DNA from 2 places in the Noviherbaspirillum album genome. Region 1 is predicted to be linked to the other one. Evidence: predicted binding sites of a transcription regulator. Region 1 holds the regulator's gene; the other holds the start of a gene.
What was found. The regulator sigma-54, encoded in region 1, starts transcription at its own class of promoters, with help from an activator protein. The targets are predictions, from matches to a motif close to TGGCANGNAANCTGCTTT.

Region 1 (11,939 bases):
TACGGCGGCTTCGAGCATAACCTGCAGAGCCTGCGCGTGGTGGACGACCTGGAAGAGCATTACGGCGCCTTCAACGGCCTGAACCTGATGTTCGAAACCCGCGAAGGCATACTCAAGCATTGCTCGTTGACGAATGCATCCAAACTGGGCGATGTGGGCATGCGTTTCATCGAAAAGAAGCAGCCCTCGCTGGAAGCGCAGCTGGCCAATCTCGCGGATGAAATCGCCTACAACAATCATGACATCGACGACGGCCTGCGTTCCGGCCTGCTGACCACCGCGCAGCTCGATGAAGTGGATTTCTATGCGCGCCACCGCCGGGAAGTCGAAATGGCCTATCCCGGCATCACGGGCCGGCGGGCGATCCATGAAACCATACGGCGCATGATCAATGCGCTCATCGTCGACCTGATCGATACGTCGCAGGAAGGCATTGCCCAGGCGGGAATCAGGTCCATCGATGATGTGCGCAACGGCGCGCCGCTGATTCGCTTTTCCGGCGCCATGGAAAAGGAAGCGGCTCAGCTCAAGCGTTTCCTGCGCCTCAATCTCTACCAGCATTACCAGGTGAACCGCATGACGAGCAAGGCGCGCCGCATCGTGCGCGACCTGTTCGACGCCTTCATGCAGGAGCCGCGCCTGCTGCCGCCGGATTACCAGGTGCCGCGCGGGGAAGGCAATGGTGCTCGGGATGATACGGAGCAGACGCAGGCGCGCAAGGTGTCCGACTATATCGCCGGAATGACCGACCGCTACGCGATGCGTGAGCATCGCCGTTTGTTCACGGTCGGCGAGATCTAGCCTCGTTCTTAACTCAGCTCACGCAGCGGATGCGCATGCGGCGGCCAGGCCGGCGCGAAGAAGCGCTCGACCATCGCCGCATCGACCTCGTCCAGCGAAGCTGGTTGCCATTTCGGCGCATTGTCCTTGTCGATGACAACCGAACGTATGCCTTCGAGCACCTCGCCGTTCTCGAAACTGCGCCGGACCATCGTCCGCTCCATGCGCAGGCATTCCGCAACGCTCAGTGCAGCTCCACGCCGCAGCTGCTCCAGGGTCACGCACATCATCAGCGGCGAACGCTTGCGCATGACCGACAGCGTCTTCTGCGCAAAGGCATCGTCATCGCCTGCCAGCGATGCGGCGATGGCTTGCACCGTATTGCCCGCGAAGTGCCGGTCCATGCTGCCACGCTGTGCGGCGAGCGTGCTTGCCGCGGGTTCGGCCTGGGCCTGGAATGGGGCAGCGAACTCCAGGATGGCATGGCGCAGGTCCGCTGCCTGACTCGACGACACCATGTCCACCAGGGTACCCAGTTCCGATGACGGTACGTACACATCCGCCAGTCCCGCATGCAATGCATCGGCCGCGCCGATGACCTCGCCAGTGACGCCGAGATAGGCGCCGATCTGGCCGGGGCAGCGCGACAGGAAATAGCTGCCGCCGACATCGGGGAAAAGCCCGATGTTCACTTCGGGCATGGCCATTTTCGTGCGTTCGGTGACGACGCGCATGCGGTTGCCTTCACCGCCCTGGGCAATACCCATGCCGCCGCCCATCACGATGCCGTCCATGATGGCGATATAGGGCTTGGGATAGGTATGGATCAGGTGGTTGAGCGCGTATTCCTCGGTGAAGAAATCCTCGAGCAATGCGCTGCCCGCAAGCGGCGTGCTGCGTCCGGCCTCGTGAAAGAAGCGGATATCGCCGCCGGCGCAGAATGCCTTTTCGCTGCTGCTGCGGATCAGCACCGCGCGTACTGCAGCATCGCCGCGCCAGGCAAGCAGCGCCTGCGTGATGGCGCGCACCATCTCCAGCGAAAGCGAGTTCAATGCCTTGGGACGATCCAGCGTAATGATGCCGATGTGATTGGTAATGGCCGTGCGGACGAAGTCTGTCATGGGATAGGATGATCAACGGTGATGAACGGTCGAATTCCCGGGCGTCAGTGAGCCCGGAGAAGGGCAGGGATATTGTATCGGCGATGCCGATTGTCCGCAGTCGCCGGCCTGACAGTTGACGCCATTCCTGACGCCATGAGCCTCCCGCCGCTTGCGGCCGTGCCAGCAAAAAGGGCGCCGAAGCGCCCTTGATCGAGTGGCTTGCCGGTGTGCGGCAAGGGACCCCCCGGTTCCTTATTCAGCAGCCTGAGCTTCAGCAGGCATGCGCTTGATGGCTTCGCATTGATGGTCCTGCAGCTTGGTCTTGTACTTCAGCACCTGGCGATCCAGCTTGTCCATCAGCGTATCGATCGCCGCATAGACGTCCTGTGCAAAACTCTCGACATGAATGACGTTTCCCCTTAGGCGCAGGTTGACTTCGGCGCGTTGCCGCTTGTCTTTTTCAGAGGGCTTTTCAACCCCGAGGATGACTGCAATATCAATGACATGATCGAAATGCCGGATTATCCTGTCCAGTTTCGTCTCCACGTATTCGCGGATGGCAGGGGTCAGATCGAGGTGATGTCCACTGATTATGAGATTCATACAGCGCTCCTATGATTGGCGTCGCTGGAGGTTCGCAACGTGCCCGCGGCGGTCACGCCGGAACACAGCAACATCGGTACTACGATGACAACTATAGAGATTTGCGCAGATTAACGGGAGGAATTTTCAAGGCTTCCCGGTATTTCGCGACGGTGCGCCGTGCGACCACCATGCCCTGTTCCCCCAACATGTCCGCAATTTTGCTATCTGAAAAAGGATTCTTGGGGTCTTCTGCTCCTATCAATTGTTTGATCAGGGCCCGTATCGCAGTGGAGGAGGCTTCGCCCCCGGCTTCCGTTGCAACGTGGCTGCCGAAGAAATACTTCAACTCAAACATTCCATGCGGGGTGAGCATGTATTTTTGTGTTGTTACCCGAGAGATAGTGCTCTCGTGTAAACCCAGTGTATCAGCAATTTCGCGCAAGACAAGGGGGCGCATGGCGACCGCGCCATGCGAGAAGAAATTGCGCTGGCGGTCGACGATGGCCTGTGCCACGCGCAGGATGGTGTCGAAGCGCTGGCGCATGTTCTTGATCAGCCACTTCGCCTCCTGCAGTTGCGAGGAGAGTGATCCCTCACCTTTGCTCTGCTTGAGGATGTTCGCATATAGCGCATTGACCCGAAGGCGTGGCATCACTTCATGATTGAGCATTACCTGCCAGCCGTTCTTGGTCTTCTTGACGATCACGTCGGGCACCACGAAGTCCGACGCATCGGACGCATACAGCGCGCCCGGATGCGGATTGCAGCTCTTGATCACATGCTGTGCCTCGCGCAGGTCCTCTTCGTCGCAGTCCAGCGCCTTCTTCAGCTTGTTGAAATCGCGCTGCGCAAATAGCTGCAGATACTGTTCGACGATCTCGAGCGAGCGGCGCCGTGTGACCAGCGGCACCTTCGGCATGCGGCGGATCTGGATCGCGAGGCATTCGGACGCATTGCGCGCACCGACGCCGGCCGGATCGAAACTCTGCAGCAGCTTGAGCGCCACGTTGAGTTCATCAAGTTCGATTTCCAGCTCTTCCGGCAGGCGCGCATGGATCTCTTCCAGCGGTTCTTCCAGGTAACCGTTGTCGTTCAAGGCATCGATGAGGAGTTCCACCAGCGCGCGGTCGCGCGGTTCCCTGACGGTGACGCGCATCTGTTCCAGCAGGTGCTCGCGCAGCGTGGTTTCGTGCGCTTCCAGCTGCGGCCGTGCGTCGTCGTCTTCCGGCGCCTTCGATGTGCGCGCGACATCGTCGAAGCTCCATTCGCTGTCCGATGCGGAACCGCCTTCGCCGCCTTCGCCATTGTCGGCGCCGCCTTCATAGGCGCCTTCGGGTTCGTCGCGCGTGGAGGAGGATGCCTCGCCCGGCGGCGCCTCATTGCTGCTGCTTGACCCGGGGGCGCTGATGGCGCCGTCGGCGAGCAGCCGCACGGAGTGATCCAGGGGATCATCCACGCGTTCGAGCATGGGATTGTCCGAGAGGATCTGTTCCAGCTCCTGATGCAGCTCGAGCGTCGACAGTTGCAGCAATCGGATCGACTGCTGCAACTGCGGTGTCAGCGCGAGGTGTTGCGATACGCGAAGTTGGAGAGTCTGTTTCATACCTGTCTGATTCTTCCCTACATCCGGAAGTGTTCGCCCAAATACACGCGCCGCACGGACTCATTGGCAATGATGTCATCCGGGCGGCCGCTTGCCAGTACCGAGCCTTGATTGATGATATAGGCACGGTCGCAAATGCCAAGTGTTTCCCGCACATTGTGGTCGGTGATCAATACGCCGATGCCACGCTCTTTCAGGAAGCGCACGATGCGCTGGATTTCAATGACGGCGATCGGATCGACACCGGCAAACGGCTCATCCAGCAGAACGAAGCGCGGATTGGTCGCCAGCGCGCGCGCAATTTCCACGCGCCGCCGCTCGCCGCCCGACAGCGACAGCGCCTGGTTTTCGCGCAGCCGCTCGATCTGCAGTTCCGACAGCAGCGTATTGAGCCGCTTGTCGATCGCTTCCTTGCTCAGCGGCTTGTTGTCCACCCGCTGCAGTTCCAGCACCGCGCGGATATTGTCTTCCACCGTCAGCTTGCGGAACACCGATGCTTCCTGCGGCAGATAGGACAGGCCCAGCGTCGCGCGCCGGTGAATCGGCATGCGCGAAATCGCCACGCCGTCGAGATCGATCTCGCCCGCGTCCGACGGCACCAGGCCGACGATCATGTAGAACGAAGTTGTCTTGCCGGCGCCGTTCGGGCCCAGCAGCCCGACCACCTCGCCGCTTTCCACCTGCAGGGACACGTCATGCACCACCTGGCGGGTGCCGTAGCTTTTCTGCAAGCCGCGAACGACCAATGTGCTTGCCATGCTATTTGCCCTTTGTTTCGGTTCGCGGCTGTATTACCGCCTTAATGCGGCCGCCGCCCGGCTTCGTCTCGCCGCTCGGCGTATTGTTGACGGTAAAAAACTCCGCGCGGCTGTCATAGGAAATGAATTCGCCTTCGACTTCATCCATGACCTTGGTTCCTTCGAGGCGCCGCATCTTCGCCCGCGAAAACAGCTTCACGATTTCTGTCTTGCCGTTGTATTCAATGCGCTCGGCCTGGCCTTCCATCCACTGGTCGGGCCCGCCGTCGCGCTTCTGGCGGAATGTCGCCAGGCCGCCCGGCGGCGCCAGCAGCGTTGCATACTGATAACCGGCCGGATCCTGCGTGACGGTCAGTTTGTATGCCTTCATGATCAGCGTGCCCCGCGTCAGGATGACATTGCCGGTAAAGGTATTGATCTGCTTGACGTCGTCGTAGGCCATCTGGTCGGCCTCGACATTCGTCGGTTTCTCGGAATCCGCCTTCTCCGCGTGCACGCCGCCGGCGGCGGTTATACCCAGCATCAGCAGCAACCACAAAAATCGTTTCATCGGAGATCTCGGAACAGTAGCATCAAGTTATATCGAATCAGCGTTGCGGAGCTTGATACGTGCCATGAACATTGCTCGACAATTGCAGCTCCCGCGTCGCATTGTTGGCAAGCATGCCGGTGCCGGTGAGCACGGATTGCCCGACGGCGATTTTCACCGGCTTGTCGGTCTTGACGATATCGTCGTCCGGCAACACCAGCATGTATTCGGAACGCACCTGCATGGCTTGGGCATCGGCGGTGGCGGGGCGGTCCAGCCTCACATTGTCGTACATGTGGATCTGGCTGTTGTCGCTGTTGACGGTGGCGCGGTCGGCGCGAACCACCATCGGACCGCGGCCGTTTTCCTTGCCGACGCTGTTGATGACGGGAAGCGCGATATCGTAGGAATCGTCCTGCGGATTGTGCGTCATCTTGGCCCCGGAGAAGTGAAACTGCGCCTTGCCTGTCTTGCCTATCTTCACGTAGCTGAAGTTTTCCACGTAAAAATCCGGTTCCTTGCGTTCGGCGGCGGGCATCGCCTCCTCGCCCGCCCGGCGCATGACTTCGAACAGCCAGAAGCTGCCGAGGGCGAGCGCAATCAGCGGCGCAATGATCGCCACCATGCGGAAACGAAAACCGCCCGGCGAGCGTTTCATGCCAGATACGGCGCAATGGCCGCCGCATAGTTGCCCTGCGCCTGCAGGATGAAATCGCACAGTTCCCGCGCGGCTCCCCGCCCGCCTTGCGCCTGCGTCACGTAATGCACGCGGGACCGCACTTCCGCATGGCCGTTGGGCACGCTGGCGGCGAAGCCCACGCGCAGCAGGATCGGCAGGTCGATCACGTCATCGCCGACGAAGCCGCAGGCGTCGGCCGCAATGCCGGTCTGCGTCAGCAACTGCTCGAACGCGGTGCGCTTGTCGTGCACGCCCTGGAACAGGTGTTCGATGCCGAGGTCGCCGGCGCGGCGCGCCACCAGCGCCGACTTGCGCGCGCTGATGATGGCGGTCGCCACGCCCGAGGCCTGCAGCAGCTTGATGCCATGGCCGTCGAGCACATTGAAGGTCTTGATCATTTCGCCATCGGCGCCGTAGTGCAGGCTGCCGTCGGTCAGGATGCCGTCGACATCGAAAATCATCAGCCGGACCTTCGCGGCCCGGGATGCGGCTTGTTCATCCATCAGATCACCTTGGCCCGTGTCAGGTCATGGATATGCAGCGCGCCGACCAGCATGCCGTCGGCATTGGCGACGAGCAACTGATTGATGCGATGCTGTTCCATCAGTTCCACCGCTTCCACCGCGAGCTGGTCGGGATTGATGGTGCGCGGATTGGCATGCATGACATCGGCCATTTTCAGCTTGCTCAGGTCCTGGGCTGCCTCGATCAGGCGGCGCAGGTCGCCGTCGGTGAAAATGCCGATCACATGATGACGATCGTCGACGATCGCCGTCATGGCCATGCCTTTCTTCGTGATTTCCAGCAGCGCCGTGGGCAGCGGCACATCGGCCTTCACCGCGGGCACCGCCTCGCCGCTGCGCATCACATCACGTACGTGGGTCAGCAGGCGCCGTCCCAGCGCGCCGCCGGGATGGGAGCGGGCGAAATCCTCTTCGCGGAAGCCGCGCGCATCGAGCAGCGCCACCGCAAGCGCATCACCCAGGGCCAGCGTCGCCGTCGTGCTGGCGGTCGGCGCCAGGTTGAGGGGGCAGGCTTCCTTGTCGACATGCGCGTTGAGATGAACGTCGGCCAGCTGCGCCAGGCGCGACTGCGGATTGCCGGTAATGGCGATCAGCTTGGCGCCCATGCGCTTGATGATGGGGATGATGGAAATGAACTCGGCCGCCTCGCCGGAATAGGAAATGGCGATGACCGCATCGTTGTCCGTGATCATGCCGAGATCGCCGTGCAGCGCTTCGGCCGCATGGACGAAGAGCGCCGGCGTGCCGGTGGAGGCGAGGGTGGCCGCGATCTTGCGGGCGATATGGCCCGACTTGCCGATGCCCGAGACGACGACGCGTCCGGAGCAGTTCAACAGCAGGCCGACCGCGTTGATGAAGCTGTCATCACCCGGGCGGGAAAACCGTTCTTTCAACACCAGCAAGGCATCGGCTTCGATCTGCAGCGTATCGCAGCCCAGTGCAAGCGCCCTTCGGGCGGTCTCTGCATCAAAAGCTTTCGGCAGGGTTTTTGCATCGGTTACACTCATGCCGGAAGTATAAACGAATTAGCAAAGCAAAAAATCTGCCAGTTCAAACAATAATTTTTGTTTTGAGCGGGCTCAAGCCGGCTCCCTGCAGGGCAAAACTTTTTCGGCTTGCATGCGCTGAACGATCGGCAACATGCGTTGTCCTGCTTTGTCCCGGTTTGCCTTGCCTGATTCCGCCGGGCTTCGCAAGTCCGCCCAGACAGCTGCAGGAGCTTGCAGGACATTGCAATGCCGCCGCTTCGGCATCGATGCGAACTCTTGCCGGCTTGTAGCCGACCACCTTGTTTCAAAAACGATAAAAAAGAATGCATTCGGCTCTTGAACTCACCCTGATTCTGCTCAGCACCGCGGTGCTCGGCGTAGTCGCCTTCCGCATGCTCCACCTGCCGCCCATGCTGGGTTATTTGCTGGTCGGTATCGTCATCGGCCCGCACGGCCTCGGCCTGGCCAGCGAAAACGCCACGACGCATACGCTGGCCGAATTCGGCGTGGTGTTCCTGATGTTTTCCATCGGCCTCGAATTTTCGCTGCCCAAGCTGTCGGCGATGCGGCGTACCGTGTTCGGCCTGGGCATGGCCCAGGTGTTGCTGACCATCGCCGCGACCATGCTGTTCGGCTGGGTCATGGCCCGCCTGCTGCCGCAGGTCATCGATATCAGCTGGCGCGCCGCCTTCGCGCTGGGCGGCGCGCTGGCCATGTCGTCGACGGCGATCGTATCCAAGATGCTCACCGAGCGGCTCGAACTGGAAAGCGAGCATGGCCGCCAGATTTTCGGCATCCTGCTGTTCCAGGATCTCGCGGTGGTGCCGCTGCTGATCCTGGTGCCCGCGCTGGCCAGCAATACCGACGACCTGATGTCGACCCTGCTGCTGGCGGCAATGAAGGCGGGCATCGTGCTGGTGCTGCTGCTGGTCATCGGCCAGCAGCTCATGCGCGGCTGGTTCCGCATCGTGGTCAAGCGGCGCTCGCAGGAACTGTTCATGCTCAACCTGCTGCTGATTACGCTGGGCTCGGCATGGATCACCGAAAAGGCGGGACTGTCGCTGGCGCTGGGCTCTTTCGTCGCCGGCATGCTGATATCCGAGACCGAATACAAGCACCAGGTGGAGGAGGACATCAAGCCCTTCCGAGACGTGCTGCTGGGCCTGTTCTTCATTTCCATCGGCATGCTGCTCAATGTGCGGCTGGTCCTGGAAAACTGGTGGCTGGTGCTGCTGCTGCTGACCGGACCGGTGCTGCTGAAATTTGCCCTGATCGCGGCGCTGGCCAAGCTCACCGGCGTCTCCACCGGCGTCGCGCTGCGCACCGGCCTGGGACTGGCGCAGGCGGGCGAGTTCGGTTTCGTGCTGCTCAACCAGGCCGGCGGGCTGCAGCTGATGGACCCGCTCATCATTCAGCTGATCCTGGCTTCCATGGTGCTGTCGATGCTGGTCGCGCCTTTCATCATCGACAAGTCGGATGCAATCGTCATGAAACTGTCCGCCAACGAGTGGATGATGCAGTCGCTGGCGCTGACCCAGATCGCCAGCCGCACGATGACGGTCCAGAAGCATGTGGTGATCGCCGGCTTCGGCCGCAGCGGCCAGAGCCTGGCCAAGCTGCTGGAAGAGGAAGGCATCGCCTACCATGCGCTCGACCTTGACCCGGACCGCGTGCGCGAAGCCCAGGCGGCTGGCGCGAACGTGTCCTATGGCGACGCGGCGCGCCGGGAAAGCCTGGTCGCCGCCGGCATCCATCGCGCCGCCGCACTGGTGATCACCTACGCCAGCACGCCGTCGGCGTTGAAGGTCCTGCATTTCGCGCACGACCTGGCGCCGGCCCTGCCGGTCATCGTCCGCAGCCATGACGACAGCGATCTCGACAAACTGCGCGAAGCGGGCGCGGCCGAAGTCGTGCCCGAAGCGATCGAAGGCAGCCTGATGCTGGCATCGCATGCTCTGGTGATGCTGGGCATTCCATTGCGTCGCGTGGTCCACCGGGTGCAGGCCGCGCGCGACGAGCGCTATGCGTCGCTGCGCGGCTACTTCCATGGCGCCAGCGATGCGCCCGACGATGCCGAGCATTTGCATGTGCGGCTGCATTCCGTCAATCTTGGTGAAGGCGCCAGGGCGGTCGGCAAGTCGCTGGCCGCGCTCAGGCTTGCCGAGCTTGGCGCGGAAGTCACCATCGTGCGGCGCGGAAAAAGCCGCATCGAGATCACGCCGGACACCGTGCTGCAGGCCGGCGATATCGTGGTCCTGCGAGGCACCACCGATGGCGTCGCCAGGGCGGAAGACCACTTGCTGAAATAGCCCTTCATCGCTGTTCGCCGGCAGTCGCGCATGCGATGCGATCTGCCGGCCTCCATCGAATTTCCCCTGAAAAACACCGGTACGCATATCTGGCTACAATGCCTGGGGTATTCGCGTCATCGAAGGTTTTTCATGCAAGTGCAAGTGCTAGAGCGCATTCTCGGCATCATACTGCCGGTCTTCATCATCATCGCGGTCGGCTACGGCTATGCCCGCCTGCGCGGCGAACGTGTCCGGGCGGACATGCTGTCGGTGAACCGCGTCAGCATGGATGTGCTCTGTCCGCTGCTGATCTTCAGCGCGCTGGCGGCAAAGGATTTCGACCTGGCGCGCAGCGGACTGCTGATACTTGCCGGCGTCATCATCTCGCTGGGGTCCGGCTTGATCGCATGGCCGGTGGCACGCCTGCTCGGTTACGACGCGCGCACCTTCGTGCCGCCGATGATGTACAACAACTGCGGCAACATGGGCCTGCCGCTTGCCGCGCTGGCATTCGGCAATGCCGGACTGGCCGCCGCCGTGGCCCTGTTCATGGCCTGTAACCTGATCTATTTCTCGGTCGGCATCAAGATCATCGAAAGCGGCCGCAACCAGCGCACGCCGTTCTGGAAATTCCTGCTCAGTCCGATGATGCTTGCCATGGCCGTCGGCATGCTGTTCGCGATCTTTCGCATTTCCCTGCCGGCGCCGCTGATGACCGCCCTGAAGATGCTGGGCGATGCCTGCATTCCCATCATGCTGTTCGCGCTCGGCGTGCGCATGCTCGATATCAATTTCAAGAGCTGGCATATCGGTCTGGTCGGGGCCATCGTGTGCCCGGTGAGCGGATTGATCGTCGCATGGCTGCTGGACCAGGTGCTGTCGATGAACGACATGCAGCGCGGCCAGATGTATTTGTTCGCGGCATTGCCGCCTGCCGTGTTCTGCTTCATGGTGGCGGAGCAGTACAAGCAGGAGCCTGACAAGGTGGCTTCGATCGTGTTGCTGGGGAATGTGGCTGCGCTGGCTTTTGTGCCGGTGGGGTTGTGGATGGGGTTGCCGGCTGCTTCGGGCTGAGGTTGGTAAGGATAGTGCCGGCCTCCGCACCTGCACAAAGGACTTTTGCTCGGAGAATGCTTGAACGTTGTGCTCTCTGTGGAAGCTTGCTTTGCCGGGACTGGCCCCGGCGGGCCACTTACTTTCTTTGCTTCGCCAAAGAAAGTAAGCAAAGAAAGGGGGCCGCCGAGGTGCGACCCCGCTGCCGCCGCCCTTCAGGGTTCCCAAAAGTATCTGAGGCAAAGCGGGAGGCGCAGAAACTCGCCTTCGGCTCGGACATCTGCGCCTCTTGTCCACTTTGCCTCAGATACTTTTGGCGTCGTCAGAAGGGGAAAATTCACAGCCTCTTCGTATTGAGTTGGCCAGTCTGGTTTCGAATCGTTTTGGCGATAGGTGCTGCAATGCCTGCATGCTGAGACAGCAAGGGTCTTACGGACGATAAGCCCGACCAAGTCGAATCAAAGAGGCTGTGAATCCCCCTTCTGACGACGCCAAAAGAGTGAAGTGCCAGGCGGATAAGAAGCGCGGACTGTCTGAGCCGAAGGCGAGTTTCCGCGCTTCCCGCCTGGTGCTGCGCTCTTTTGGGAACCCCGAAGGGGCGACGGCAGCGGGGTCGTTTTCTTGCCTACTTCTTTGTCGACACAAAGAAGTAGGTGGCCCGCCGGGGCCAGTCCCGGCAAAGCAAGTCTTCACGGAGAAGCCAACGTCCCAACCATCTCCAGACAACAACCACTTTGTGCAGGCACGGAAGCCTGCACTACCCATACTTCTCCAAGACTATTGCGTCGCCAGCACCTCGAAGCCGTCGCCAGGCAGCGCGGCATCATCGATGGACGTAATCACAACATCGCTCACCCGCGCACCCGGCGGACCGCGCCGCGACCACGCGACCATCTGCTCGACCGCCTCGGGCGCGCCGCGCACGGCCGCCTCCACCGAACCGTCGACCCGGTTGCGCACCCAGCCCGACAGCCCGAGCTCGCGCGCCTGCATGGCGAACGAAGCCCGGTAGCCGACGCCCTGGACCAGGCCGCTGATGCGCAGA
Region 2 (11,939 bases), on a different contig from region 1:
CCTTTACCGAACATCCCTATACCTATGAAGAGCACGGCGGCACGACGGTGTCGGCGCGCGAACTGGGTGTCGACGAGCATCATGTCGTCAAGACCCTGATCATGCAGGACGAGGCTGCCAAGCCGCTGGTGGTGCTGATGCATGGAGACCGCAAGGTCTCCACCAAGAACCTGGCGCGCCAGATCGGCTGCAAGTCGGTCGAACCCTGCAAGCCCGATGTGGCGAACCGGCATTCCGGCTATCTGATCGGCGGCACCTCGCCGTTCGGCACCCGGAAGGCGATGCCGGTCTACGTCGAGGAAAGCATCCTGGCGCTCGACAAGATTTACATCAACGGCGGACGGCGCGGCTACCTGGTGGGCGTCGACCCGAACATTCTGACCGCGGTGCTTTCGGCCCGGGCCGTCAACTGCGCACTGGAAGAATAAGCCGTACGCTCGTGTCCCGCCGGACTCGCGGCGGCCGGACCGTGCCGGAAAGACGGAAGCGGCCGGGGCCAATAGATAAAAAAGGATAATGGATGAATACCGTATTGTTTGTCATCGCCGCCTACCTGATCGGCTCGGTGTCGTTTGCCGTGGTATGCAGCAAGCTGTTCGGGCTTGCGGACCCGCGCACCTATGGTTCGAAGAATCCGGGCGCCACCAATGTTCTGCGCAGCGGCAACAAGGCCGCGGCCGCGCTGACGCTGCTGGGCGACGGCTTCAAGGGGACGCTGGCCGTCTGGCTGGCCCAGTGGCTGGGGCCGCGTTTCGGTGTCGACGATACCGGCATCGCGCTCGTTGCGCTGGCCGCCTTCATCGGTCACCTGTGGCCGCTGTATGCCCGCTTCGTCGGCGGCAAGGGCGTCGCCACGCTGCTCGGGGTCCTGATCGGCATCAACGGCTGGCTGGGCCTCGCCACCATCGTCACCTGGCTCGTGATCGCCTATGCATTCCGCTACTCGTCGCTCGCCGCGCTGGTGGCCAGCGTGTTCGCACCGTTCTATTACGGCCTGCTGTTCGGCCTGCAGCCTGCGCTGTTTGCAATCGCCGCGATGAGCGCCCTGCTCATTTATCGTCACCGCCAGAACATCGTCAATCTGATGTCCGGCAAGGAAAGCAAGATCGGCAGCAAGAAGACCTGATCAAGCAGGGCGGTGAGGCACCGGGCATGCTTCTTCCGGCTGCCATTGCTTTACGTCTAATGATGCACGCGCAGCCCGTTCTGGCTGCCCGGCATTCCGGTCGAAAGCGTGCGCACCGATCCCGCCCGCATGGCCCAAGGCATCATGACCGGCATCGGCTTCCCCGGCGACGGCGCCATCTTCAGGGAAGTCCAGCTTTCCCCTACGGGCGATTGAGCTATCCGGAGCCCGGCGGAGGGGATGCTCAGATCACCCTCAATTCATCCAGCGGCCAGCGCGGCCGCACGTTGAATGCATAGTCGCGCTTGGCGGCATCGGGATTGATCTGCAGGCGCATCGCGCCGGCGAAGGCGATCATCGCACCGTTGTCCGTGCAAAATTCCAGCTCGGGGTAAAACACCCGGAAACGTTTTTTCTGCGCGGCCGCATTCAGGGCGTCGCGCAGCTGCCGGTTGGCGCCGACGCCGCCGGCGATCACCAGCCGCTTGAGACCGGTCTGCTTGAGCGCGGCCAGGCATTTCGCCACCAGCACTTCCACGATGGCGTCGACGAAGGCGCGGGCGATATGCGCCTTGTCCTGTTCGCAGATATTGGTGGACTGGTTCCTCACCAGCGTCAGCACCGCGGTCTTGAGCCCGGAGAAGCTGAAGTTCAGGTCTTTCGAATGCAGCATCGGACGCGGCAGCTTGTGCACATCCGAATCGCCGAACTCCGCCAGGCGCGATATCGCCGGCCCGCCCGGATAGCCGAGGCCGAGCAGCTTCGCCGACTTGTCGAAAGCTTCACCCGCCGCGTCATCCAGCGTTTCGCCCAGCAGCGTGTACTGGCCGACGCCGTCGACCTGCATCAGCTGCGTATGGCCGCCCGATATCAACAAGGCAATGAAAGGAAATTCCGGGCGCTCCCCCGCCAGGAGCGGCGACAGCAGATGGCCTTCGAGGTGATGCACGCCGAGCACCGGCTTGTCCATGGACAGTCCGAGCCCGCAGGCGATCGAGGCGCCCACCAGCAGTGCGCCCGCCAGGCCGGGGCCCTGGGTATAGGCGATGGCGTCGATGGTATCGCGCGTGACCCCGGCCTTGTCCATCACCTGCTCGAGCAGCGGAATGGCGCGGCGGATATGGTCGCGCGAAGCCAGTTCCGGCACCACGCCGCCGTACTGCTCATGCATGGCGACTTGCGAATGGAGGGCATGTGCGAGCAGGCCGCGTTGCGTGTCATACAACGCCAGGCCGGTTTCATCGCAGGAGGATTCGACGCCGAGAACGATCATGGGAGAAATGGAAGATGGCAAGCTTCTTGCAAAGCTTGGGGTGCAAAGCTCTATTTTAAAGGAACTCCAAAGAAGGATTCCGTTACACACAACCATGACTGAACTGAAACGCTGAAACACTGAGACAGGCAGGAATGGAAGTCCACCGAGGGAACTCCACTAAAGGTAAAGCATGACCGACTCCAAACAGCTGAAAATCGTCGTAATCAATTCCCTGGTCGCGCCTGAAGGAGCAGGCCACGCGGCGCAGGTCCAGGCCGAGCGGGCGCGGGCGCTGCGCATCGGATTGCTGGAAGGCGGCTACAACATCCTGGCCGCGCTGCCGCCGGATGCCGATCTCGAAGACCAGATCGCCCAGCTGCAGCCGGACGTCATCATCGTCGACGAACAGTCGGACGCCGCGCTGAAGAAGGTGGTCGCTGCCACCGCGAATGACAGGCGCGCCATCGTCTGCTTCACCGAGGACAAGGACAAGGACAAGATGCACGCGGCCATCGAGGCCGGTGTCTCCGCCTATGTGGTGGCCGGCCTGTCCGCCGAGCGGGTCAAGGCGGTGCTCGACGTTGCGCTGGCCCGCTTCGAAGTCGACCAGAAACTGCGTCATGAACTGTCGGAGACCAAGCTCAAGCTGGCCGAGCGCAAGCTGATTGAGCGGGCAAAGGGCCTGCTGATGGAACGGCATCATTGCAGCGAGGATGATGCCTATCGCAAGCTGCGCCGGCTGGCCATGGACAAGAATCTCAAGCTGTCCGAAGTGGCGCAGCGCATGATCGACGTGGCGGACCTGCTCCTTTAAATGCGGCATGCACCGCCCCGTTTTAATGCGGTGCACAAACAGGGTGCGGAAAACGTGCTGTTCAAAATCAAATTCGGGAAATAAGCACCAGGACGGGTTGGCACAGGGATTGCAAACAATCCTGATGTGCCAAGGATGGCACAACGATTAGTAGGGTGTTTCGACCAATGGTGGTCGAGACATTTTGGACAAAGGCGTCCGAGGCAAGATGAGCTAGCGCTCATGCTGCCCGGACGCCTTTTCTTTTTGCCGGATTCAAATCAATGCATGAGGAAATCATGACAAAAAAAGAAAGCAGCACCAATTTGACCCGTCGCAGCATCATCAAGGCGGGCGCAGCAGTCACAGCCGGCGCATTCGGTGGATTGGCCACGCAAGGCGCATGGGCTGCCGGTTCCGACAAGCCGGAAAAGGAAGAGGTCAAGATCGGCTTCATTCCGCTGACCGATTGCGCATCCGTCGTGATGGCATCCGTCCTCGGCTTCGACAAGAAATACGGCATCAAGATCACCCCGACCAAGGAAGCCTCCTGGGCAGGCGTGCGCGACAAGCTCGTCAACGGCGAACTCGATGCGGCGCATGTGCTGTATGGCCTCATCTATGGCGTTCACCTCGGCGTCAGCGGCCCGAAGAAGGACATGGCCATGCTGATGACACTCAATAACAACGGCCAGGCCATCACGCTGTCGAAGAAGCTGTCCGACAAGGGCGCGGTCGACGGTGCGTCGCTGGCCAAGCTGATGCAGACCGAGAAACGCGAATACATCTTCGCGCAGACATTCCCGACCGGCACCCATGCAATGTGGCTGTATTACTGGCTGGCCAGCTACGGCATCAACCCGATGAAGGATGCCAAGATCATCACCGTGCCGCCGCCTCAGATGGTGGCCAACATGCGGGTCGGTAACATGGACGGCTATTGCGTCGGCGAACCCTGGGGCCATCGTGCGATCGCCGACGGCATCGGCATCACCGGCGTCACCACGCAGGACATCTGGAGGGATCATCCGGAGAAGGTGCTCGGCACCACCGCCGACTTCGTCAAGAAATACCCGAATACCGCGCGCGCGATGACCGCCGCCGTGCTGGAAGCCAGCAAGTGGATCGACGCCGGCCTCACCAACAAGAACAAGATGGCCGAGATCATCGCCGACAAGTCCTATGTGAACACCTCGGTCGACGTGATCAACCAGCGCATCCTCGGCCGTTACCAGAATGGCCTCGGCAAGACCTGGGACGATCCAAACTACATGAAGTTCTACAACGACGGCGCGGTGAATTTTCCGTACCTGTCAGATGGCATGTGGTTCCTTACGCAGCACAAGCGCTGGGGCCTGCTCAAGGAAGACGTCGACTATCTCGCGGTCGCCAGGCAGATCAACCAGATCGACCTCTACAAGGATGCGGCCAGCATGGCGAAGGCGAGCGTGCCAAAGGATGCGATGCGCACCTCGAAGCTGATCGACGGTACGGTCTGGGACGGCAAGAATCCCAAGGCCTATATCGACTCTTTCAAGATCAAAGCCTAACTTACCGTATCGGAGAACAGCATGAGCGCAGTTATGAACAACGTCTCCCTCAATACGCCGGCAGAGCCGGTCTCGGAGTCACCGCCTATGAAAGCCAATGCCGGAGAACATGCCGCCGTGCGGACTCGGGCAAGCACGGCGAAGCCCGCGAAGAAGCTTTCCTTCAAGCCCTTCTTCATGGCGGTGATACCGCCGATCTTCGGCCTTGCGGTGCTGGTGCTGATCTGGGAAATCGTCGCGGCAAAGAACGCCGGCTTCCCGTCGCCGATGGTGACCTTCCGGGAAGCCGTCAATGTGTTCTCCGATCCTTTCTACCAAAAGGGGCCGAACGACCAGGGCATAGGCTGGAACTTGCTGCTGTCCCTGCAGCGCGTGGCCACCGGTTTCGGCCTGGCGGCGCTGGTCGGCATTCCGCTCGGCTTCATGATCGGCCGCTTCAAGTTCCTGGCGGGCATGTTCAATCCCATCGTCAGCCTGCTCAAGCCGGTGTCGCCGCTGGCCTGGCTGCCGATCGGACTGCTGGTCTTCAAGGCTGCCAATCCGGCCGCCATCTGGGCCATCTTCATCTGCTCGATCTGGCCGATGATCATCAACACCGCCGTCGGCGTGCAGCGCGTGCCGCAGGACTACATGAACGTGGCCAAGGTGCTCAACCTGTCGGAGTGGAAGATCGTCACCAAGATTCTTTTCCCGTCGGTGCTGCCTTACATGCTGACCGGCGTGCGGCTGGCGATCGGCACCGCATGGCTGGTGATCGTCGCGGCGGAAATGCTGACCGGCGGCGTGGGCATCGGCTTTTGGGTCTGGGATGAGTGGAACAACCTCAACGTGCCGCACATCATCATCGCCATCGTCGTCATCGGCGTGGTCGGCCTGCTGCTGGAACAGGCGCTCGTGGCGCTGGCCAAGGCCTTCACCTACGAAGAAGTGCGCAGCTAGGCAGCACCAACCTTATACAGCGCCCCTTGCTGCTTCAGGCAGTAAGGGGCCATGGAGAACATCATGGAAAACCTCGGCAAATTCATCGAAATCCAGAGCGCGGAAATGGTCTTTCACACCAGGAAGGGCACCTTTCATGCGCTGCGCGACATCAACCTGACCGTGACGAAGGGCGAATTCATTACCCTCATCGGCCACTCCGGCTGCGGCAAGTCGACGCTGCTCAACCTGATCGCCGGCCTGCTCAAGGCCAGCGACGGCACGCTGCTGTGCGCCAACCGGGAAATCGCGGGACCGGCGCCGGAGCGCGCGGTCGTGTTCCAGAACCATTCGCTGCTGCCGTGGCTGACCTGCCACGAGAATGTCTATCTCGCGGTCGAGCGCGTCTTCGGCGCTACCGAAAGCAAGGCCAGGCTGAAGGAGCGCACCAGCGCGGCGCTGGCACTGGTCGGCCTGACCCATGCCGAGCAGAAGCGCCCGAATGAAATCTCCGGCGGCATGAAGCAGCGCGTCGGCATCGCCCGCGCGCTGTCGATGGAACCCAAGGTCCTGCTGATGGACGAGCCCTTCGGCGCGCTCGATGCACTGACCCGCGCCCACCTGCAGGATGAATTGCTGAAGATCGTCGCCAAGACGCAGTCCACCGTGGTGATGGTAACGCACGACGTGGATGAGGCGGTGCTGCTGTCGGACCGCATCGTGATGATGACCAACGGACCGGCGGCGACCATCGGCGACATCGTCAACGTCAGGCTTGCGCGCCCGCGCGACCGCGTCGCACTGGCGCATGATCCGCTGTACATCGAGTACCGCAGCGCGGTGCTGGAATTCCTGTATCACCGCCAGTCGCATCCGGCGGCGGAGAAGGAAGCGGCATAGCCTTGCGTCGGATTCGGCCGGGAAGAGAAAAGCGGCGTTAGAAAGGCCGTCGTCGCTATTCCCGGCTGCGCTTATCTTGATGCCGGACTGTTTCGTTCGGCGGCTTCCAGCAAGCGAATATTTTCAGGAAGCCTAGGATCGCCCGGGAAGCGCTGCAGGGCGCGACGGGCAACATCCAGCGGGGTAGAGCCGTGTTTGTCGCGCACATCGGTGCGGGCGCCGTAGCGAAGCAGCATGGCGACTCGGTCAGGAGCGCTGTTCATTGCGGCCGAATGCAGGGCCGTCCAATCGTTTGCCCGTTTGTCTGCAGCATTGATGTCGACACCTCGGGAAAGGAACAAGCCCAGGATGTCTTCCGCGTCGTTCGCATCTTGCATTGAAACTGGATAAGAGGCGCCCCCTGAATCATTTAGCTCGCGCACATGATCTGGAGATAGAGACGCATGGAGGAGGACTTGCTTGCATGTCCATGCGAGCCATTTCGCTTCCACCTCGATGCAGCTGATGAGGGAAAGCGGTTCGTCGTCGAGTTCGTCATATACGATCACCGCATACAAGCCGGCCATGCCCATGATTATGGCGACCACCGCTGCGCCCAAATACCGGCTTGCCAATCGTTTTCTCTTCATACCCATACGGCGTCAGACTGACTGGCGGCGACATAGAAAGGTATCGGGATGCGCCGCAATGCTACGCCCTGGGATAAGTTTTCCAGTCGATGTCTGAGCGCGCGAGCAACCTGGTCTTTTATTCGATCATATATTTTTACGTTTTCAAGATCGCGCTGAGTGGTGTGCTTCCACCAATGCTTGACGAACCGGCTTGCAAGCTTTTTACAAAGCGACTTGATGCCTGATCCAGGCCGGGCGACAGTGTAGGCCAGCGCATGGATGAAACCGAGCGCATATGATGCTTCTATCGCCGCGATCAGGGCGGTCTGCGCCAGGCGCCTGACGTCATTTTCAATCTGCATGGCCTCAATGCGTTCCTTCATGAACGGCCAGAAGAAATTCAAGATGCGCTTCGTTTCAATTTCGTCATAAACAAGTTCGGAGTCCGGAATATCAGGAACATTGATCAATATGGAACCCATGACAGCTTCTCTCTTTGCATGGTCAAAAACAGAGGCCATTCTCAGTGGGAAATTGCAAACCTGTCAACAAAGTAGGTCGCTACATTGGCGAAAGCGCATCACGCCCGCATTACCTCATGACAAGCAGATACAGCATCAGCAGATTGAGCACGACTGAACTCACGGCAACGGCGCGCCATAGCCCGGCGGGATCGCGCTTCGCAAGCGGCGTGACCGATCGCGCCGGTACCGGATTGCTGGCGCCGCGCTCCAGAGCGATCAGAAATTCCTCTGCAGTCTCATAGCGGTCCGCCGGATCGCGCGCCACCGCCTTGAGCAGCACATTGTCAAGCCATGCAGGCACATCGGGCCGATAGCGACTCGGCGGCGCCGGCTCGCCGAAGCGCGGGCGCTGGAAGGGCTCAATCTCGCCGTAGGGATAGTGTCGCGTGAGCATCTGGTAAAGCGTGACGCCAGCCGCATACACATCGGTCTGCCGCGACGGCGGCGCATTGTCGAATTGCTCTGGTGCGAGAAACGATGGCGTGCCGGCCTGCGGCGCATGGATGCCGTCCTCCCTTTCCAGTCCCGACAGCGCCACGCCCAGGTCGAGCACCCGCAATTCGCCATCCGCGCCGAGATGCACATTGCCCGGTTTGATATCGCGATGGAGAATGCTGCGCCGGTGCAGCGCGCCGATCGCGCGCACCAGCTTCTCGCCATGTGTGACCACTTCCGGTGCGGTGAAGTGCGTGCCGGCGTCGAGCATCTGCTGCAGCGTCGCGCCTTCATGCCAGGTGCTAAGGTAATACAGGTAATTCTTTTGCTCGGGCACGATGACCTGCGGGAAGAAGCGCGCGACGACGCGCTTGGCCAGCCATTCCTCGTGCGCGAAGGCCGAGCGTTCATGGGCATCGCTGGCGCGGTCCGGGTGCAGGGTCTTGAGCACCAGCTGCCGCTGCGACTTCGGCTCTCGCACGCGGTAGAGCAGGGTCGCCTGCGAAGCATGGATCACGTCCTCGACCTCGTAGCCATCAATGGCCTGCCCCGGCTTGAGCTTCGGCGGCAAGGGCAGCTGCCGCGAACCCGACAGCGCGTCGCGCAGGTTCTCTTCAGGCAGCGTCACGACCTTCAGCACCAACGCGCTGCAGTTGTCGGACGAATCGGCCGCCAGCGCCGCATCGACGAGCGCCGCAGCGGTCGCCTCGGGATCGGACCGATCCATGGCTACGGCGGACAGCGCATGCGTGATGTCGTATTCGCTCATCCAGCCCCACACGCCGTCCGAGGCTAGCAGAAACACGTCGCGCTCGCGCAGCTCGCCCATGCCATGGTCGATCGCGATGCGCGTATCGAGTCCGATGGCGCGGGTGAGCACATGCTGCATTTCCGGGCGGTCCCAGACATGGTCGGTGGTCAGCCGCGTCAGCGCGCCGCCGCGCAGCAGGTAGAGCCGCGTGTCGCCGACATGGGCAAAGTAGTAATAGGTGCCGCGCAGTACCACCGCAGTTAGTGTGGTGGCCATGCCAGCCAGTTCACGCCGTATCGATCCCTGGTGCTGCACCCATCCATTGATCGCCTTGATCACCTTGTCCATCGCCTGGGTGACCGGCCAGGTATCGGGCGTCGCATAGTAATCGGTCAGCAGGCCGCGCACCGTGTACTCGGAGGCTTCGCGTCCGCCGTCATTGCCGGAGACACCGTCGGCGACGGCGGCCATCAGGCCCTTGGTGGACAAGTCGGGTTCGGCAGGCGTGACCATGCCGACAAAGTCTTCATTGCGTTCGCGTACGCCGGTGCGCGAATCGTGGCCGGTCAGGACAGCAAGAGGCATGAATGATCGAATAATGAAACGGGTGGCGGAAATGCACTTGCGGCGGATGAAGCCTTGCATGCTTCATCCGCCGCAGGTGCGGCAGTGTCATTGTAGCCACTGCCGTGGCTGGAGTCGCGAAGACCTAGATTTTTGCCGTCGTCATCGCAGCGCTGCCCCAGGTAGTGCGCCAGCGGTTCTTCACGAAGCTGAGGCCGACCAGCGCCGTCACCGCCAGCGCTGCGAAAATCGTCAGGCCGAGCTGGTAGCTGCCGGTGACCTGCTTCGAATAGCCGAGGCTGGATGCCAGGTAGAAGCCGCCGATGCCGCCGGCCATGCCGACCAGGCCGGTCATGACGCCGATCTCCTTGCGGAAGCGCTGCGGCACCAGCTGGAATACCGCGCCGTTGCCGGTGCCCAGCGCCAGCATGGCCAGCACGAACACGGCCAGCGCGCCAACGTAGGACTGCATGCCGAGGCTGGCGATGAACAGGAACAGGCCGGCCAGCACATACATGATAGACAGCGTCTTGATGCCGCCGATGCGGTCGGCGACGATGCCGCCCAGCGGGCGCACCAGCGAGCCGGCGAACACGCAGGCTGCGGTGAAGTATCCCGCCGTGACCGGCGACAGGCCGTACTGGCCGTTGAAATAGATCGTGAGCGAGGAAGCCAGGCCGGAGAAGCCGCCGAAGGTGACGCTGTAGAAGAACATGAACCACCATGCGTCCTTGTCCTTGAGCACATGCAGGTATTCGGTCAGCGACTTGGGCGGCGGCGCGGACGGCGCGTCCTTGGCGAAGGTCATGTAGACCGCGAACGCCACGCCCAGCGGAATCAGGCACAGCCCGAATACGTTCTGCCAGCCGAAAGCGATCGCCAGGGAGGGCGCAAACAGCGCCGCGAAGGCGGTGCCGGAATTGCCGGCACCGGCGATGCCCAGCGCGGTGCCCTGGTGCTCGGGCGGATACCAGCGCGAGGCGAGCGGCAGGGCCACCGCGAAGGCCGCGCCGGCGACGCCGAGCAGCACGCCCAGGGTCAGCATGTGTCCGTAGCTGGCCAGGTTGCCCAGCCAAGCCCATGCCAGGCCGGCGATGACCACGAGCTGGCCGATGGCGCCTGCCTTCTTGGGCTTGAGGTGATCGACCAGCACGCCCATGACGATGCGCAGCAGCGCGCCGGCCAGCAATGGCGTGGCCACCATCAGGCCTTTCTGGGCGGGCGTCAGGGCGAGATCCGTCGAAATCTGCACGGCGAGCGGGCCGAGCAGCACCCACACCATGAAGCTGAGATCGAAATAGAAAAATGAAGCGAGCAGGGTAGGCGTGTGTCCCGCCTTCCAAAACGACGTTGTTTTCACGATGCTCCTTTGCACCAGGGTTTGAGAGACTGCCATGCACTTATGCAAGCAGCATGCCACTGCGTTTGCGCGCGCGGGCGCCCGTCATGAGGCAAACCATGCCGTGATTAGGTGCGTTGTGAGGCATGAAGCCGCACGCCGCACCGGCGCAGTGCAAAACCGGAGCCGCCGCAGTGCGTTTTCCCACGCAATCGATTGGCATGCCTCCTGCTTAGAGACATGCATGTTTATCTTCAGGCTTCAATGGCGAGGCCACACGAGAGGGAGCTTTGATGAAGAAGCTGAAGTTAGTCATGGTGGGGAACGGCATGGCGGGCGTGCGCACGCTGGAAGAGCTGCTGAAGATCGCGCCGGATGTGTACGACATCACCGTGTTCGGTGCCGAGTCCTATGCCAACTACAACCGCATCCTGCTGTCGCCGGTGCTCGCCGGCGAACAGACCATCCAGGACATCATGCTCAACGATGTCGACTGGTATGAGCAGAACAACATCACTCTCCATCTCGGCAAAAAGATCGCCAAGATCGACCGCGTGCGGCGGCAAGTGATCGCGGAAGACGGCACGGTGGCGGAATACGACCGCTTGCTGCTCGCCACCGGCTCCAATCCATTCATCCTTCCGGTGCCCGGCAAGGATCTCGAGGGCGTGATTTCCTACCGCGACATCCAGGACACCAACGCGATGATCGAGGCCGCGCAGCAGCACAAGCACGCGGTGGTCATCGGCGGCGGCCTGCTCGGTTTGGAGGCGGCCAACGGCCTCAAGCTGCGCGGCATGGACGTGACCGTGGTGCACCTGCCGAACTGGCTGATGGAGCGCCAGCTCGACCCGGTCGCCGGCAAGATGCTGCAGAAGTCGCTGGAAGACCGCGGCCTGACCTTCCTGCTCGAAAAAAACACGAAAGAAATCGTCGGCGACGAGAACGGCCGCGTAAAAGCCATCCGCTTCACCGACGGCGTCGAAGTCCCGGCGCAACTGGTGGTGATGGCGGTCGGCATCCGGCCGAACACCGCGCTGGCGGAATCGGCTGGCCTCTACTGCAACCGCGGCATCGTGGTCAACGACACCATGCAGACCTACGATCCGCGCATCTATGCGGTCGGCGAATGCGTGAACCACCGCGGCACCGCCTACGGTCTGGTCGCGCCGC

Region 2: a site for sigma-54 is predicted at 2,415-2,432, ahead of RY831_RS13475 (ANTAR domain-containing response regulator). Genes of this name have one in related genera too.

What each region holds. Positions count from the first base shown of each region.
Region 1 is NZ_JAWIIV010000019.1:66,861-78,799, reverse strand. Features, by position in the region: gene RY831_RS20455 (deoxyguanosinetriphosphate triphosphohydrolase) at 1-801, shown strand, start outside; gene RY831_RS20450 (enoyl-CoA hydratase/isomerase family protein) at 810-1,901, opposite strand; gene hpf (ribosome hibernation-promoting factor, HPF/YfiA family) at 2,136-2,486, opposite strand; gene RY831_RS20440 (RNA polymerase factor sigma-54) at 2,578-4,071, opposite strand; gene lptB (LPS export ABC transporter ATP-binding protein) at 4,089-4,829, opposite strand; gene lptA (lipopolysaccharide transport periplasmic protein LptA) at 4,831-5,379, opposite strand; gene lptC (LPS export ABC transporter periplasmic protein LptC) at 5,417-6,016, opposite strand; gene RY831_RS20420 (KdsC family phosphatase) at 6,013-6,540, opposite strand; gene RY831_RS20415 (KpsF/GutQ family sugar-phosphate isomerase) at 6,540-7,568, opposite strand; gene RY831_RS20410 (monovalent cation:proton antiporter family protein) at 7,874-9,859, shown strand; gene RY831_RS20405 (AEC family transporter) at 9,998-10,915, shown strand; gene RY831_RS20400 (acylphosphatase) at 11,672-11,939, opposite strand, start outside.
Region 2 is NZ_JAWIIV010000010.1:23,630-35,568, reverse strand. Features, by position in the region: gene ybaK (Cys-tRNA(Pro) deacylase) at 1-428, shown strand, start outside; gene plsY (glycerol-3-phosphate 1-O-acyltransferase PlsY) at 521-1,126, shown strand; gene tsaD (tRNA (adenosine(37)-N6)-threonylcarbamoyltransferase complex transferase subunit TsaD) at 1,371-2,399, opposite strand; gene RY831_RS13475 (ANTAR domain-containing response regulator) at 2,572-3,195, shown strand; gene RY831_RS13470 (CmpA/NrtA family ABC transporter substrate-binding protein) at 3,474-4,724, shown strand; gene ntrB (nitrate ABC transporter permease) at 4,746-5,663, shown strand; gene RY831_RS13460 (ABC transporter ATP-binding protein) at 5,727-6,542, shown strand; gene RY831_RS13455 (ankyrin repeat domain-containing protein) at 6,614-7,171, opposite strand; gene RY831_RS13450 (hypothetical protein) at 7,168-7,635, opposite strand; gene RY831_RS13445 (bifunctional protein-serine/threonine kinase/phosphatase) at 7,745-9,448, opposite strand; gene RY831_RS13440 (nitrate/nitrite transporter) at 9,573-10,787, opposite strand; gene nirB (nitrite reductase large subunit NirB) at 11,060-11,939, shown strand, end outside.